DNA from 2 places in the Streptomyces sp. NPDC005963 genome. Region 1 is predicted to be linked to the other one. Evidence: riboswitches for the same ligand, from Rfam matches in the RefSeq annotation. Region 1 holds a riboswitch; the other holds the start of a gene.
The links. A riboswitch is a leader RNA that binds a small molecule or an ion and turns the genes downstream of it on or off. The one in region 1 is predicted to bind cobalamin.

Region 2: linked by a shared signal. The riboswitch ahead of ABZ348_RS01985 ((2Fe-2S) ferredoxin domain-containing protein) and the one ahead of ABZ348_RS29370 (DUF4430 domain-containing protein) in region 1 are both predicted to bind cobalamin.

Annotation. Positions count from the first base shown of each region.
Region 1 is NZ_JBEXVD010000030.1:21,657-28,864, forward strand. It holds gene ABZ348_RS29360 (SGNH/GDSL hydrolase family protein) at 1-694, opposite strand, end outside; gene ABZ348_RS29365 (TSUP family transporter) at 1,458-2,243, opposite strand; gene ABZ348_RS29370 (DUF4430 domain-containing protein) at 2,337-2,831, opposite strand; cobalamin riboswitch at 2,969-3,103, opposite strand; gene ABZ348_RS29375 (M20/M25/M40 family metallo-hydrolase) at 3,219-4,307, shown strand; gene ABZ348_RS29380 (DEAD/DEAH box helicase) at 4,459-5,982, opposite strand; gene ABZ348_RS29385 (cold-shock protein) at 6,247-6,450, opposite strand; gene ABZ348_RS29390 (hydrogenase expression protein HypE) at 7,016-7,208, shown strand, end outside.
Region 2 is NZ_JBEXVD010000001.1:474,916-482,123, reverse strand. It holds gene ABZ348_RS02005 (4-hydroxybenzoate 3-monooxygenase) at 1-106, opposite strand, end outside; gene ABZ348_RS02000 (IclR family transcriptional regulator) at 210-977, opposite strand; gene ABZ348_RS01995 (substrate-binding domain-containing protein) at 1,053-1,748, shown strand; gene ABZ348_RS01990 (dihydrofolate reductase family protein) at 2,055-2,639, opposite strand; cobalamin riboswitch at 2,894-3,018, shown strand; gene ABZ348_RS01985 ((2Fe-2S) ferredoxin domain-containing protein) at 3,079-3,468, shown strand; gene ABZ348_RS01980 (ABC transporter substrate-binding protein) at 3,526-4,512, shown strand; gene ABZ348_RS01975 (iron ABC transporter permease) at 4,617-5,618, shown strand; gene ABZ348_RS01970 (ABC transporter ATP-binding protein) at 5,615-6,442, shown strand; gene ABZ348_RS01965 ((2Fe-2S)-binding protein) at 6,439-7,179, shown strand.

The DNA.
Region 1 (7,208 bases):
CCTCGGGCACGAGCCTGGGGTAGCCGACCAGGACGCGCTTCGCGTCGGGGGCGAAGTAGCCGATGCGGTCGAGCAGCTCCTCCAGCTCCGCACCGACCCGCTCGAACTGACCGTCCAGCCACTGCTTTCCGTCCCCGGACTCGAAGAACTCACCGCACTTGGCGGCTGGCTCGTCCCCGTCCACCGGGTCTCCCGGCAGGAGAGAGGGCTTCCGGAGCTCGTCGGAACACTGCTTCAGGATGCGGCTGAAACCCAGTGTGTTGCCACCCAAGCTTCCCACGGTCAGCTGGGTGTCCTGCTTGAGCGCGTCCTGTTGCGGCGGGAGCTCGCCGGCGCCGAAGGGCAGCTCCTGCTTCTCCCAGAAGTGGTGGACGAGGGCGCCTCCGCAGGAGACGTCCGCCTGGACGTCGAGCGTGATGCCCTTGTCGGCCAGGCTCCGGGCGGCGACGGCGGGATAGTTGTCCGTGGCCTGGAAACACCAGCCCCTCTCGCTGTCCGTGTTGTTCACGGGAGCGATGCCGAAGTTGGAGGTGTAGGAGTCGCCGAAGAAGACGGTCGGTACGGGGTCGGCGGGCGCCGCGCCGGCGCTTCCCGCCGGGCCGGCGAGCGCCAGGCAGCTGCCCAGTGCGACGGTCGCGGCGGTCAGCCGCCAGACCGCCGGGGATTTCGTCGTCTTACGCATGGCTGAAGACATGGCTGTGCCCTTTCGTTGGGGCCCACGAGGAGAGGCGAACGGAGTGAACACTCCGCATTCATTCATGCGCAGAATGTGATGATCAAGGATTGTGCGCCAAACGGGCAATTACCGGCCAGCCCCGCGCATACATCCATCTCTCCTGTTCAACAGGGGTGCCGCGAAGGTACGGCCGACGAGTTCGGATGTGATCACGACCCGATAGAGGAGCAGTCCCATCCGGCCGCCGCAGCCCGGGAAGCGTGACCGCACAATGAAGGGGCAAAGACGTCTGACGCGCAGTCGGCCATACGCACAGAGAAGCGTCCATCGAAGACAAGTTCAGCCGGCCAACGCTGTTGCCCCTGCACACCTGGCCAAAGTCTGCCGACGGAGAGTCGGACCCCACCCGACTCCTGACTCCGGCTGGAGGCGAAGGGGGTGGCTCTTGATTCATACGAGATCATTCGGACGCCGGGACTACCGCACCCCAACGGGACCAACACGAATGGAACGGAGCCCCGCACTGTTGAATCTCGTGAACATCTCACCAGGCGGAGACGGCCGAACGCCTACCGAAGCGCTATCCGCTCTTCCTTCAACACGGGACGCCAGCACTCCCTCCGCCGGCGACAAGCGCCGGCCTGTGCCCACAGCATCCTGCCGCCCGAGCTCCATGGCCAACGCTCCCGCGTACAGCAGATTGAAAGGCGGGTTCTGAGGGCCGTGTGGATGAGCTCCATGGTGGACAGTCAAGCGGGCACTGCACTGACAGTGGACGCTCTCAGGTGAGGCCCTGTACCGCGTAGAGGGCGCCCAGGGCCATGGCCAGCGTTCCGAGCAGCAGCCTCAACGACCTCTCGGGAAGCCTGGGTTGGAGGTGCGCCCCCACCGCGCCGCCGCACAGTCCACCGAGGCCGCAGACCAGTCCGAGGAACCAGTCAGGCGCGATGTTGTGACCCGGTGCGACGGCGGCGAGTACCACATAGGTGCCCGCGCCCACGAGGGAGGTGACGAACGTGCAGGCCAATGCGGCGGGGGCGACCCTGGCGACCGACATCCCCCGGCCCGCCAGGATCGGGCCGATCAGAGAGCCGCCGCCGATGCCGTAGATCCCACCGGCGGTGCCCACGGCCAGTGCCAGCAACACGGTGGGGCGGGAGCCGAGGTCGGGCCCTTCGGTGCGGTGCAGCGGACGTAGGGTGCGGATCCACAACCACAGACCGAGCGGCAACAGCAGTGCGGCGACCAGGAGTCGAAAGACCTCCGGACCGGGGATGGCAAAGACGCGGATCACCGCGCCGAGTACCACCCCCGGCACGGCGCCCGCGATCAGCAGCCCGGGCAGTCGGCCGCCCAACCCGCCTCGACGGTGGTACCGCAGCAATGCACCCGGCCCGGCGACCACGTTGTAGAGCAGATTGGTGGGCGTCACCGAAGGACTCGGCACCTGGAGCAGACTGAGCTGCACCGGCAGCAGGAACACCGCACCGGACACACCGACGGGTGCGGTCACGATCGATATTGCGAATCCGGCCGTCCATGCGAGCAGCCCGCCCGACCAGTCCACCCCGTCCCCCTTCGGATCACCGCCTTGAGTATCCACCAGGTCGTGGGCGGACGGGCCGACTGACGGGCTGGCTGGCTGGCTGGCTGGCTGGGACTAGAAGGCGGTCCAGGTGAACGCGACGTGGTCACCTGTCTTGATGCGGAACTGGCATCCGCCGACCGGGGTGGGTATGCCGTTCACCGAAATGTTCCAGTAGGCGGACGCCCCGCCGCTGACTCCCTTGATGGTGTCGACGGAGAAGTCATCGAAGGACGGGTACCAGGTCCCGTCCCACGTGAAGTGCCGCTTGCGGGCGGCGTCGTCGAGGGCTGCGGTCGGAGTGGGTACGGCGGTCGGGTACTGACCGCCGTTGGTGCCGTCGCAGGGGTGGGTGCCACCGGTCGCGGTGGTGACGTCGTGTCCCTTGGTTCTGATGAGGCCCTTGAAGAGGCGGCCTTCAGGTCCTTGGACGGTGAGCTTCACGAAGACCGGGGTGTTGGTACTGACGGTGGTGGTTGCAGGTGCCGCGTGGGCGAGGGGTGCGGCGGTGAGGGTGAGGCCGAGCACCGCGGTGAGGGTCGCGATACGGAGGGCGAACGTCTGGCGCACGAGGGTGCCTTTCCGATGGGGGCCGGCCGCGCGGCCCCCTCGGCCCGCTCGACGGCCCGCGTACCGCCGCACGGACGGACGCAGCCCGGGTACCGGACTCGGGGCTTCGCGCCGCAGACCGTGGCGGTGGGAAGCAGTGCACGCGCATCACGCTGGGCGCTCCGGCTCACGGCAGCCAACTGCCGTTCACGGTTGCAGGTCAGCGCCGGAATCCCACCGGCTTTCCCCAGTCGTGCACGCATTGAGTTGTCACCCCGGTCGGACCGGAGCCCACGCATCGTAGCCCGCCGCCGGAGTTCTTGGGATGATTCCCAACGAACTTGCTCCTTACAGGAGTTCGGCCAGTCCTTCTGCCTTCGACGAAGGGACCCTGTGGACCTCAACCGCATGTTGAGCGAGCTCGAAGAGCTCGTCCTGTGCGAATCGTTCTCGGCCGACCACCGGGCCGTTGCCCGCAGTGCGGCGACGGTCGCGGCGCAGGGCAGCCGATGGTTGGATGCAACGCCCGAAACCCTGGTGATCGGCGGGGTGACCCATCTGCGCTGGACCTTCGGTGTCCCCCGGGTGCTCCTGGTGGGGCACCACGACACGGTGTGGCCGATCGGCTCGTTGTCCGACCACCCCTGGTCGATCCGGGACGGCATCGCCCGTGGTCCGGGTGTCTTCGACATGAAGGCCGGGCTGGTGCAGATGTTCCACGCGGTGGGGAGTCTCTCCTCCCTCGACGGCATCCGGATCCTGGTCACCGGGGACGAGGAGGTCGGCTCGCGCACATCGAGGGAGTTGGTCCTGGACTCGGTGCGCGGGTGTGCGGCGGCCCTGGTCCTGGAGGCATCGGCGGACGGTGGGGCGCTGAAGACCGTACGCAAGGGCGTCTCGCGGTACGACGTCTCCGTACGGGGCAGAGCTGCGCACTCCGGACTCCAGCCGGAGAAGGGCGTCAATGCGGCAGTGGAGGCCGCCCACCAAATCCTCGCCCTCACGGAACTGGACGCATCGATGCGCGAGGGCCGACCGCACGGCCCGGAGGCCACGACCATCACCCCGACCCTCGTCTCCGCGGGCACGTCCGCCAACACGGTTCCCGACCGGGCGACGATCCGCGTCGACGTACGGGCCGCGAGCGAGGCGGCCCAGGCCCGGGTGGACGAGGAGATACACCGGCTCGTCGTACGGACTCCGGGTGCGGAGCTCATCGTCGAGGGCGGTCCGGTTCGGCCGCCGCTGGATCACGGTTCTTCGGCCGCGCTGTTCGCGGTGGCGCAGGGCGCGGCAGTTCGTCTCGGCATGCGACCGCTGTGCGCGGCGGCGGTCGGGGGCGCATCCGACGGCAACCTCACTGCGGGCGCCGGCGTTCCGACACTTGACGGGCTGGGCGCCGTGGGCGGCGGGGCCCATGCCGACGACGAGCACGTGGTGGTCTCGGAGATGCCTCTCCGGGCCGCACTGCTCGCCGAGCTGATCACTTCGGTGTGACGGGGCCGATCGCCCGGACAGGGGGCTGATACGGACTCGGGACACGAACGAGGGGGCCGCCCGCCTGGTTCGGCGAACGGCCCCCTGCTGTCCCTGTGGTTCCGCCCGGTCCCACTGGGTGGCGACCGGGCGGTACGGGTTTTCGTGTGCGCTAGGCGGAGCGTCGTACCCGGGCGGCCTTGCGGGCTTCGGCCGTACGGCGGGACTCGGCCGACCTACGGGAGGCGCCGCCCGCGCGGGCAGGCTGTCCGGGTCGGGTTCCGCGGCCCCGGAACGGAGCGCTGCCCGTCTTGGGTCGCTGTGCAGCGGGTGCACTGACGTTGATGGGGACGCCCGAAGGTGCCTGGGCGGCGGTGATGCGGGTCAACTCGGCTTCGCCCGAGCGCACCTGCGTGGTGTGCGGCGCGATGTCGGCGTCCGACATCAGTCGCGACATCTCACGCCGCTGGTCGGGCGTGACCAGGGTGACCACTCGGCCCGACTCGCCCGCACGGGCGGTCCGGCCGCCCCGGTGCAGATAGTCCTTGTGGTCCGCCGGCGGATCGACGTTGACGACCAGGTCGAGGTCGTCCACGTGGATGCCGCGGGCGGCGACGTTGGTCGCCACCAGCACGGTGACCTCACCGGACTTGAACTGCGCCAGGGTGCGGGTGCGCTGCGGCTGGGACCTGCCGCCGTGCAGTGCGGCGGCGTGGACGCCGACGCTCAGCAGGTGCTTGGTGAACTTGTCCACCGACCGCTTGGTGTCCAGGAACATGATCACGCGGCCGTCCCGGGCGGCGATCTCGGTGGCGACGGTGTGCTTGTCCGCCGCGTGGACGTGCAGGAGGTGGTGTTCCATCGTGGTGACCGCCCCAACGGAGGGGTCGACGGAGTGGACCACCGGGTCGTGGAGGTAGCGACGGACCAGGGTGTCGATGCTGCGGTCCAGGGTGGCGGAGAAGAACATCCGCTGACCCTCGGCGTTGACCTGGTCGACGAGCCGGGTGACCTGCGGCATGAAGCCCATGTCGGCCATCTGGTCGGCTTCGTCCAGGACGGTGATGCGCACCCGGTCCAGCCGGCAGTCGCCGCGCTCGATGAGGTCGTTCAGCCGTCCGGGGGTGGCGACGACGACGTCGGCCCCGGCGCGGAGCGCGGCGGCCTGCTTGCCGATCGACAGTCCGCCCACGAGGGTGGCCAGTCGCAGCCCGAGCGACCGGGCGTAGGGGGTGAGTGCCTCGTTGACCTGCTGGGCCAGTTCACGCGTGGGAACGAGGACCATGGCCAGCGGCTGGCGGGGGGTGGCGCGGTGTCCGGCGGTGCGGGCGAGGAGCGCCAGTCCGAAGGCGAGCGTCTTGCCCGACCCGGTGCGTCCGCGTCCCAGGACGTCTCGTCCTGCCAGGGCGTTCGGCAGGGTGGCGGCCTGGATCGGGAACGGCTCGGTCACCCCCAGGGTGGCGAGCGTCTTCAGGACCGGAGCGGGAAGCTCCAGCGCGTCGAAGGTGTCGACCGCCGGGAGTGCGGGAGTGATGGTGGTGGGAAGCTGGAAATCCTGCTTCGGCGCGGGGCGCGTGCGGGGGCGGCTGTTGGAGCCACCCTGGCCTTGAGAGCGGGGGTTACCGCTGCGGCCTGTTCCTGCGGGGGTGCGCTTGCGCGAAGGGGAGGAACGATTCGTACGATGTGGGCGCTGCATGGAGACCTTTCCCCGATATGGCGCGTATCGAGGAATCCCCCGGTGCAAAGAAACCGAATGAATCGCAGAAACGAGCCGAAATGCTGAAGACACGGGCCGTGCTGGTGCTGTAATAGCGCTACCAGGGCATCGGAATGTCAAGAACTCACGGTGGTGAGGGAGTTGCCATGAGGTCCCGGCCCTGCGCTGGCGAACCTCACGTACGGCAACAAACCAGGGCCCGCACCTCGGGTGCGGGCCCCAGTCGTCTAACGCTTTTTAACTTCAGGCGGGGACGATGTTCTCCGCCTGGGGGCCCTTCTGGCCCTGGGTGACATCGAAGTTCACCTTCTGGCCTTCCTGAAGCTCACGGAAGCCAGAAGTCGCGATGTTCGAGTAGTGGGCGAAGACGTCGGGGCCGCCACCCTCCTGCTCGATGAATCCGAAACCCTTTTCCGCGTTGAACCACTTCACGGTGCCAGTAGCCATAACAAAATCTCCTTGGGGCATGCTCGGGATTCCACACTGTGCGGAACCCGGCGTCGCCGCGATGATTGCCCCGTCCGGAGAGACCGGAAGTATAAAAGTGTCCGACGGAATACGAAACCGCCGATGCACTCGAAATATATGGGAACCACAACTGCAACTTAAACAGACTAGCACGCCTGACGATTCTTCTTCGATACCCGTCTCAGACGGGGGCGACAGGACGCTGCGGCCGCGCCCCGGATCCCTTGGGGCGCCTGACCTGTACGGGTTCCGGTAGGCGCGCAAGACGCGTACACGCGCGCGCCCGTCGTGGTGCCGACACCATCCATTATCGCCCATATGTGCGATTCCTTCGACCGGTGGCCACTCCAGCGGCCCAGCACTCCTCGGCGACCGACATCGATCACGGCACCCGAGCGTCCCCACCACCCCAGGCCGAGCGCCGGACCCGGTACGGCTTTCCGGGCGACCGCACCGGGGCTTTAGAACGGCACCACCCGGGGCGAGGTGCTATGACCTTAGTGAGCAATCTCAGATGATTTGTCCCTCTTAGGGAGGCGGCTTCATGAACGGGACGGCTAGCACCAGCACCGACACCGACACGGTGCACATCCTCTGGATCAACGCGGGCCTCAGCTGCGACGGTGACTCGGTGGCCCTGACCGCCGCCATGCAGCCGAGCATCGAGGAGATCGTCACCGGAGCGCTCCCCGGCCTGCCCAAGGTCGCCGTGCACTGGCCCCTGATCGACTTCGAAT
Region 2 (7,208 bases), on a different contig from region 1:
AAACCCCCGCCCGTCCGAGCAGGTGCGCCAGCATCAGGCCCGCTGGCCCCGCACCGACGACAGCGACGGGAACCGAAGCGACGGTATCGACGGCGGCGTCGGCCATGACATCTCCTGAGCGGCTGCGAACGTTCCGAACACCCCGAACGTTGACACCCCCGGTCGCACCCGGTCGCCGGTGTTTCCGTCAGGCGGAAGACCGCTCGATGTCAGAGGGCCGTGCGAGCACGCCGTCCGAGCTCGTCGGAGATTCCCTGAACGGCCTGGTGGAGCGGCCTGCGCAGCCCGCCCGCACGGCTCGCACTCCGGGCCGCGATGACGATTCCCAGAGCGGCGCTGACCGGCCCGGCCCGGCCGATCCGCACCGGTGCGGCCACGGCGACCGTGTCCTCGGAGAGCTGTCGGTCACTGATGAAGACCTGCTCGCGGCGAATGCCGTCCAACTGTGCGCGCAACGTCTTCGGATCGGTGACGGTGTGCGGGGTCCAGGCCCGCAGCGGCGACTCAAGGACTTCCTCCTGGAGGTCCGGTGGTGCGTGCGCCAACAGCACCCGGCCCATACCGGTGGAACTGATGGGAAACCTGCTCCCGACCATCGTCAGGAGCTGCACGGATCGATGCCCGGCGATCCGTTCGACGAACACCAGCTCAGTGCCCTCGCGCACGGCGAGCTGGATGTTCTCGTGCGTCGCCTCGTAGAGGTCCTGCATAAACGGCAGTGCCACATCGCGCAGGATCTGGGTACGCGGGCATCCGGAGGCGATCTCCCAGAGTCTCAGCCCGATGTGCCACGATCCGTCCTCTCCGCGTTCCAACGCCCCCCATTCCGCCAGTTCCGCGACCACGCGATGCGCGGTGCTCAGGGCCAGTCCCGTGCGCTGAGCGATCTGGGACAGCGTCTGGGACGGGCGCTCGCGATCGAAGGCGGCGAGGACCTGGAGGACCTTTCCAGCCGCTGTGCTGTGGGTTGTGCTCACGTGGAAAGTCTCGCAGACCGGCGTTGAGCTGCTCGATCGCGCGCCGTACCATCTGCCCGACAGCAAGGAGGAGACGTGGAACAACAGATTTCTGGGCTGTCCTCGATGGCGACGCGGCCGGTGGTGACCGAGCTTTCCGAACGCATCCGACTCGACCACAGGATCCCGGTGCACTTCGCATCCGCGGGCGGGATCGAGATCGCCCGCAGGGTGCGCGGGGGCGCCGGGGCGGACCTGCTCGTGCTCGCCCATGCAGCGCTGGCCCAGTTGGAAGCGGAGGGTTTCCTCCTCGGCGGTACGGTCCGTCCGCTGTGGGTCTCCCAGGTCGTCGCCGCCGTGCCGAAGACAGCATCGGTTCCGTCATTGGAGTCGGAAGCCGACCTGCGGGCCGCCCTGCTGAGCGCGCAGAGGATCGCCTACTCCACCGGCCCCAGCGGCACGGCGCTCGTCGATCTGATCACCCGTCTGAACCTCACCGGAGTGCTCCATGACCGGCTCGTCCAAGCACCGCCGGGCGTTCCCGCGGGCAGTCTGCTGTCGTCGGGCCGGGCCGACCTGGCCTTCCAACAGCACAGCGAGCTGATGGACCTGCCGGACGTCGTCGTCATCGGACCGCTGCCGGGCGACACCGCGATCAGCTCGACGTTCAGCGGGGCCGTACTGGCCACCTCCGCCCAACCGGGCCTGGCCCGGGACGTCCTCGACTTCCTCGGCTCCGACGCGTCGACGAAGATCGCCCGCGCCAGAGGCATGCACTCGGCCGCGGGCTAGAAGATCGGTTAGCCGGGGCCGGCCCGATGACCGTGGACTGCGACGGCTGCCAGAGAGGTGCGGATGGCGTCGGTTCCGGGCATGGGTGCGCACTCCTTCAACAGCTTCGCGGCTGTGGTCGATACCGAGGTGGACACACTGGCCGGCGTTCATGGACACCATGACACGGGGGTCTGACAGAAGCTCAACAGAGAGACCGCTCCACGGGATTGAGCCCACACGGCTTCCTCTCAGGGCGTCGCCGCCCTCCCCATGGGAGCAGTGGGGCGAGCCGGGGGCGTGGAGGAGATCTGATGGGCAAGCACATCAGACGTGGGGAGTGGGCCGATAGACGAGTTCTTGGATGTGGCGGTCGAGCGTCCTGTGCTCGATCAGCTCAAGGTCGAAGTCGGCAGCCCCCTGGAAGACGGGGGCGGAACCCGTCTGACCGGTGATGACCGGGAAGATCGTCAGCTGTACGCGGTCGACCAGCCCGGAGGCCAGCAGCGCCCGGTTCATCGACAGGCTGCCGTGTGAGCGCAACGGTACCGCGGACTCCTCCTTGAGCCGGGCAACGACGTCGACGGCATCGCCGCGCACGACGTTCGCGCCCCCCGGCCAGTCGAGGGGTTCTACCAGCGTCGTCGACACCACCGTCATCGGCAGGCTCCGCATCCGCGTGACCCACGGGTCACCCCCACCGGAGCCCTCGGCGCCCGGGCCCAGCAGCTCCACGAACTCCCGGTAGGTGTTGGCCCCGAGGACCATCCGCTGCTCCGGGCCGTACTGGGCGAGGCGGTGGTCGAGGAGCTCGGGTCCCTGCTTGCCCCAGTAGCCGCCCCAGTCCCCACCGCTGTAGGACCCGAAGCCGTCCAGGCTGGAGAAGACGTCGAATGTGTAGGTGACCGTCATCGTGCTCTCCTTGAGTGCTGTTCGATGGGACTCGCTGGTACGGACCCGACTCCATGCCGAGACTCATCGCCGCGCACATCCTTCCCGGATCCACCACCTGATCCGGGAAGGATCAGGGGGCGGCGCGCCGTCGAGCAGTGGATTCCGCCACCCGGCGGGCGTCTTCGCCGTGTGACCTCCGCTTCAACTGCGGCCCAGGCATACGATCCGGCGGCGCGGTCTGTCATGATGACGCCGAAAGGCGACGGCGGATCGAGGAAACCGGTGTGAATCCGGTGCGGTCCCGCCACTGTGATCGGCGAGCGGACCCCGAACAGACCACTGCCCCTACGCGGGTGGGAAGGCCGGGGCGAGCCTTGACCCGAGAGCCAGGAGACTCACGCGGTCGCCTCCTCGACAGAACTGGGGCGGATCTCCCCAGAGGGGAGGGTGAGTCGGGATGCCCGAAGGGCAACGTTCCGGGACTCCGGTGCCGTGCCGGGTCGTCGTGTGCCGGGACTGCTGCTGCGGCAGCGCAAAGGTGACCGGTGTCGATCACGCGGCGCAGGTCGCCGTGCTGAGCCGGGACCTGCCGGTACGGATCTCCGAGTGTCTGGACGTCTGCGACCAGGCGAATGTGGTCGTCGTCCAGCCCTCCGCCGCGGGACGTGCCGCCGGTGCCCGTCCTGTCTGGCTCGGCCTCGTCAACGACTCAGCCGCGACCGACGACATCGTCGACTGGGTACGGGCGGGCGGCCCCGGAGTGGCCCCGCTGCCGGAGATCCTCGGTCTGTACGCCTTCGATCCGCCACGGCGGGTCCGTGGAGCGTCCTCCGCCGACCCTCGCTGAACCCTTCCAACCGACCGCGGCGCATCAGGCGTCCGCGGTGAGAGGACCGACCACATCATGGCAAGACGCTCCCTGTCCCTGCTGGCCGCTGCTGCCTTCCTGGTGGCGGGCTGCGGTGGCGGCACATCGACCGACCGGGACGATCCGGCCGCCTCGGGATCCGCAGCCGAGGGCTTCCCCGTCACCGTGACCAACTGCGGGGTGAAGACGACCTACGAGCGTCCGCCGCAGCGCGCGGTGACGCTGAACCAGCACGCAACGGAAGTGCTGCTGGCCCTCGGTCTGGAGAAGTCGATGGTGGGCACCGCCTATCTCGACGACAAGATCCTCCCCGAGTACCAGGAAGCCTACGAGGGGATCAAAGTGCTCTCGAAGGAGTACCCCTCCTTCGAGGTACTGCTCAACGCCGAACCGGACTTCGCCTACGCCGGGTTCGCGAGCACCTTCGACGAGAAGGAGGGCCGCAGCCGGGCCGCGCTCGCCAAAGCGGGCGTCGACTCCCACCTCAATGTGGAGGAGTGCCCGTCAGGGCCGGTGACGATGGCGATGATTGGCGAGGAACTCCGCGGCATCGGGAAGATATTCGGGGTTCCGGAGCGGGCGGAGCGCGAGGTCAAGAAGGCCGAAGCGACGCTCGGCACGGTCGACAAGAAGCTCGGCGCGGTCGATGCGCTCAAGGTGTTCGTGTACGACAGCGGCGACAAGACGGCGTTCACCGCGGGCGGTGCGGGCGTCGGCAACGAGATGATCAAGGAGGCGGGCGGGGTAAACGTCTTCGCCGATCTGGACAAGCAGTTCGGCGACGTCTCGTTCGAGCAGGTCGCCGAACGCGCCCCCGAGGTCGTCGTGATCTATGACTACGGGGACCAACCCCTGGCGGCCAAGAAGAAGTTCCTGTTGTCACACCCGGCGCTCCAGGACGTGCCCGCCATCAAGAACAAGCGGTTCGCCGTGCTCCCGTTGTCGTCGACCGTGCTCGGGGTGCGGGTACCGGCGGGCGTGGAGTCGCTGGCCCGTCAGCTGCACCCGGACCGTTTCCAGTGACGGGCGCCCCCCGGGCCTCGGGAAACGTTGTCCTCGACACCGTCGCCGAGGCTCCCGGGCCGGGCACCGCCGCGGCGGGCGGCCGGGGCCGGCCACCGTACGGGCTGGTGCTCGCCGTGCTGGCTGCCCTGGTGGTCCTCGCGGCGACCGCAGGGATCGCGGTCGGATCCATCAAGGTCCCGGCCGGGCAGGTCTGGGCGATCGTTCTGCACCACGTGCATCCTGGACTCGCCGAGGTCACCTGGACCCCGGTCCGCGAGACGATCGTGCTGGACGTACGGCTGCCCCGGGTGCTGCTGGCCGGGGTGGTCGGCGCGGGCCTCGCCGTCTCCGGCATGGCGCTCCAAGCGCTCGTCCGCAATCCGCTGGCCGATCCGATGCTGCTGGGAGTCTCATCGGGCGCATCGGTCGGCGCGGTGTCGGTACTGGTCCTCAACATCACCGTGTTCGGGTTTGTGACCCTGCCGGTGGCGGCCTTCGCCGGGGCACTCGCGGCGCTGGTCGCGGTGTACTTCCTGGCCAGGTCGGGCGGTCGGATGACCACGATCCGGCTGGTGCTGGCGGGGGTCGCGACGGCGGAGGTGCTCTCCGCGCTGGCGAGTTTCCTGATCGTCACCTCCAACGACCCGCACAAGACCCAGTCGGCTCTGCGGTGGATGCTCGGCGGCCTGGCGGGCACGACCTGGCCGATGGTGTGGCTACCTGCCGTGGTGGTGCTCGCCGGTACGGCGGTGCTGCTCGGGGTGACCCGCCCGCTGAATCTGTTGCTGGCCGGTGAGGAGGCGGCGACCGCGCTGGGGCTGGATGTGCACCGGTTCCGTGCCGCGCTGTTCACCCTGGTGGCGTTGATGATCGGCACCATCGTGGCGGTCAGCGGGCAGATCGGGTTCGTCGGGTTGATCATGCCGCATGTGGTGCGGCTGCTGGTGGGCGCCGACCACCGCCGGGCGCTGCCCGCAGCGGCGCTGCTGGGCGCGGCGTTCCTCATCATGACGGATCTGGCCGCACGGACCCTGATGAGCCCGGAGGAGGTGCCCGTCGGCATCCTCACGGCGCTCGTCGGCGGACCGTTCTTCCTCTGGCTGATGCGACGGAGGACCTCATGACGACACCGCTGACGGGGCATCAGGGCCGTACGCCCGGTCTGCTCGACCTCCAAGAGGTGTCGGTGGTCATGGGCGGCCGGGCGCTGGTGGACGGAGTCTCGCTGCGCGTGGCACCGGGGGAGGTGGTCGGGCTCGCGGGTCCCAACGGCGCCGGCAAGTCGACCCTGTTGCGCACGGTGTACCGGACACTGCGTCCCACATCGGGTCGGGTCCTCCTGGACGGCGACGATGTGTGGGGACTGCCCGGCAAACGGTTGGCGCGGCGGCTCGCCGCCGTTCTCCAGGAGAGCGCCGGGGACTTCGAACTGTCCGTGTACGACGTGGTCGCGATGGGCCGGACCCCGCACAAGCGGGCGTTCGCCGGTGATGACGCCGACGACCGGGCGGTCGTCGCGGACGCGCTGGCACGCCTCGATGTGACACCGCTGGCCCCCGTGCCGTTCGAACGGCTCTCCGGAGGGGAGAAGCAACGGGTACTGATCGCCCGCGCGCTCGCCCAGCGCACCGGGACCATGGTGCTGGACGAACCGACGAACCATCTGGACCTGCGTCATCAGTTGGATGTGCTGCGGCTGGTGCGTCAGCTGGGGGTCACGACCTTGGTCGCCCTGCACGACCTCAACCTCGCCGCCGCGTTCTGCGACCGCATCTGTGTCATGGAGGCCGGCCGGGTGGTCGCGCTCGGTTCCCCCGCCGAGGTGCTGACGACCGGACTGCTGGCGGACGTCTACCGGGTCGAGGCGGAGGTCACCGCGCACCCCCGTACCGGTACCCCGCACATCACCCTGCTGACAGATGCGGAACAGCTGCCGGACCGGACATGACGGCGTCCCGAGCCCACCGGGCACCCAAGACGCCTCCGAGCACGGAGGTAGAGGCCGCGCTGCGCGACGTGGCTGGGCTGGGCGGCTTCTTCGCGGTACGGCTGGGCGGCCCGGACCGGGGTTGGCACCCCGTCACCGAGTCGTACGCCCGCGGGTTCCCGGACCTGGTCGCCGCGACGGCGGCCCGGCACCGCAGCCCCGAGCCGCGGCTCGGGGCGTCGATAGCCCAACTCGGGCACGCGGCCCGGCTGTGGTCACCGGTGCTGGCGTGCACGGTCCTGCACGGAATCGTCCCCGATCTGTCGGGGCTCCAGCGTGCGGACGAGGGCCCGGCCCTACGGCTGCCCCACGCCACCGGACAGTACGCGCAGCGGGTGCCCCGGCTGGCCGAGGAGCTGTACGGATCCGTGATGACGGGGCAGCTGGATGTGCTGCGGGACGGGCTGCGGGTGAAGGTGGCGCCCCGGCTCCTCGACGGCAACGCGGCGTCCGCACTGGTCGAGGCGAGCCGGGCGATCCTCGCCGCCCATCCCGGTGTGCGGGGGCCGCTCACCGCCCTCGTGGACGAGTTGCTGCGCACCCGGCGTCTCGCCGGTACCGGCCAGGTCACCGGCCCGCAGCTGACGTTCAGGCGCCGCAGTTGCTGTCTCTACTACCGGGCCCCGGCGGGCGCCAAGTGCGGAGACTGCGGCCTCCTCGACCGCACCGCCGACGGTGCCCGGGACGCCGCCGACTGACCGGGCAGGGGGCCGTCGTGATTCCTGGA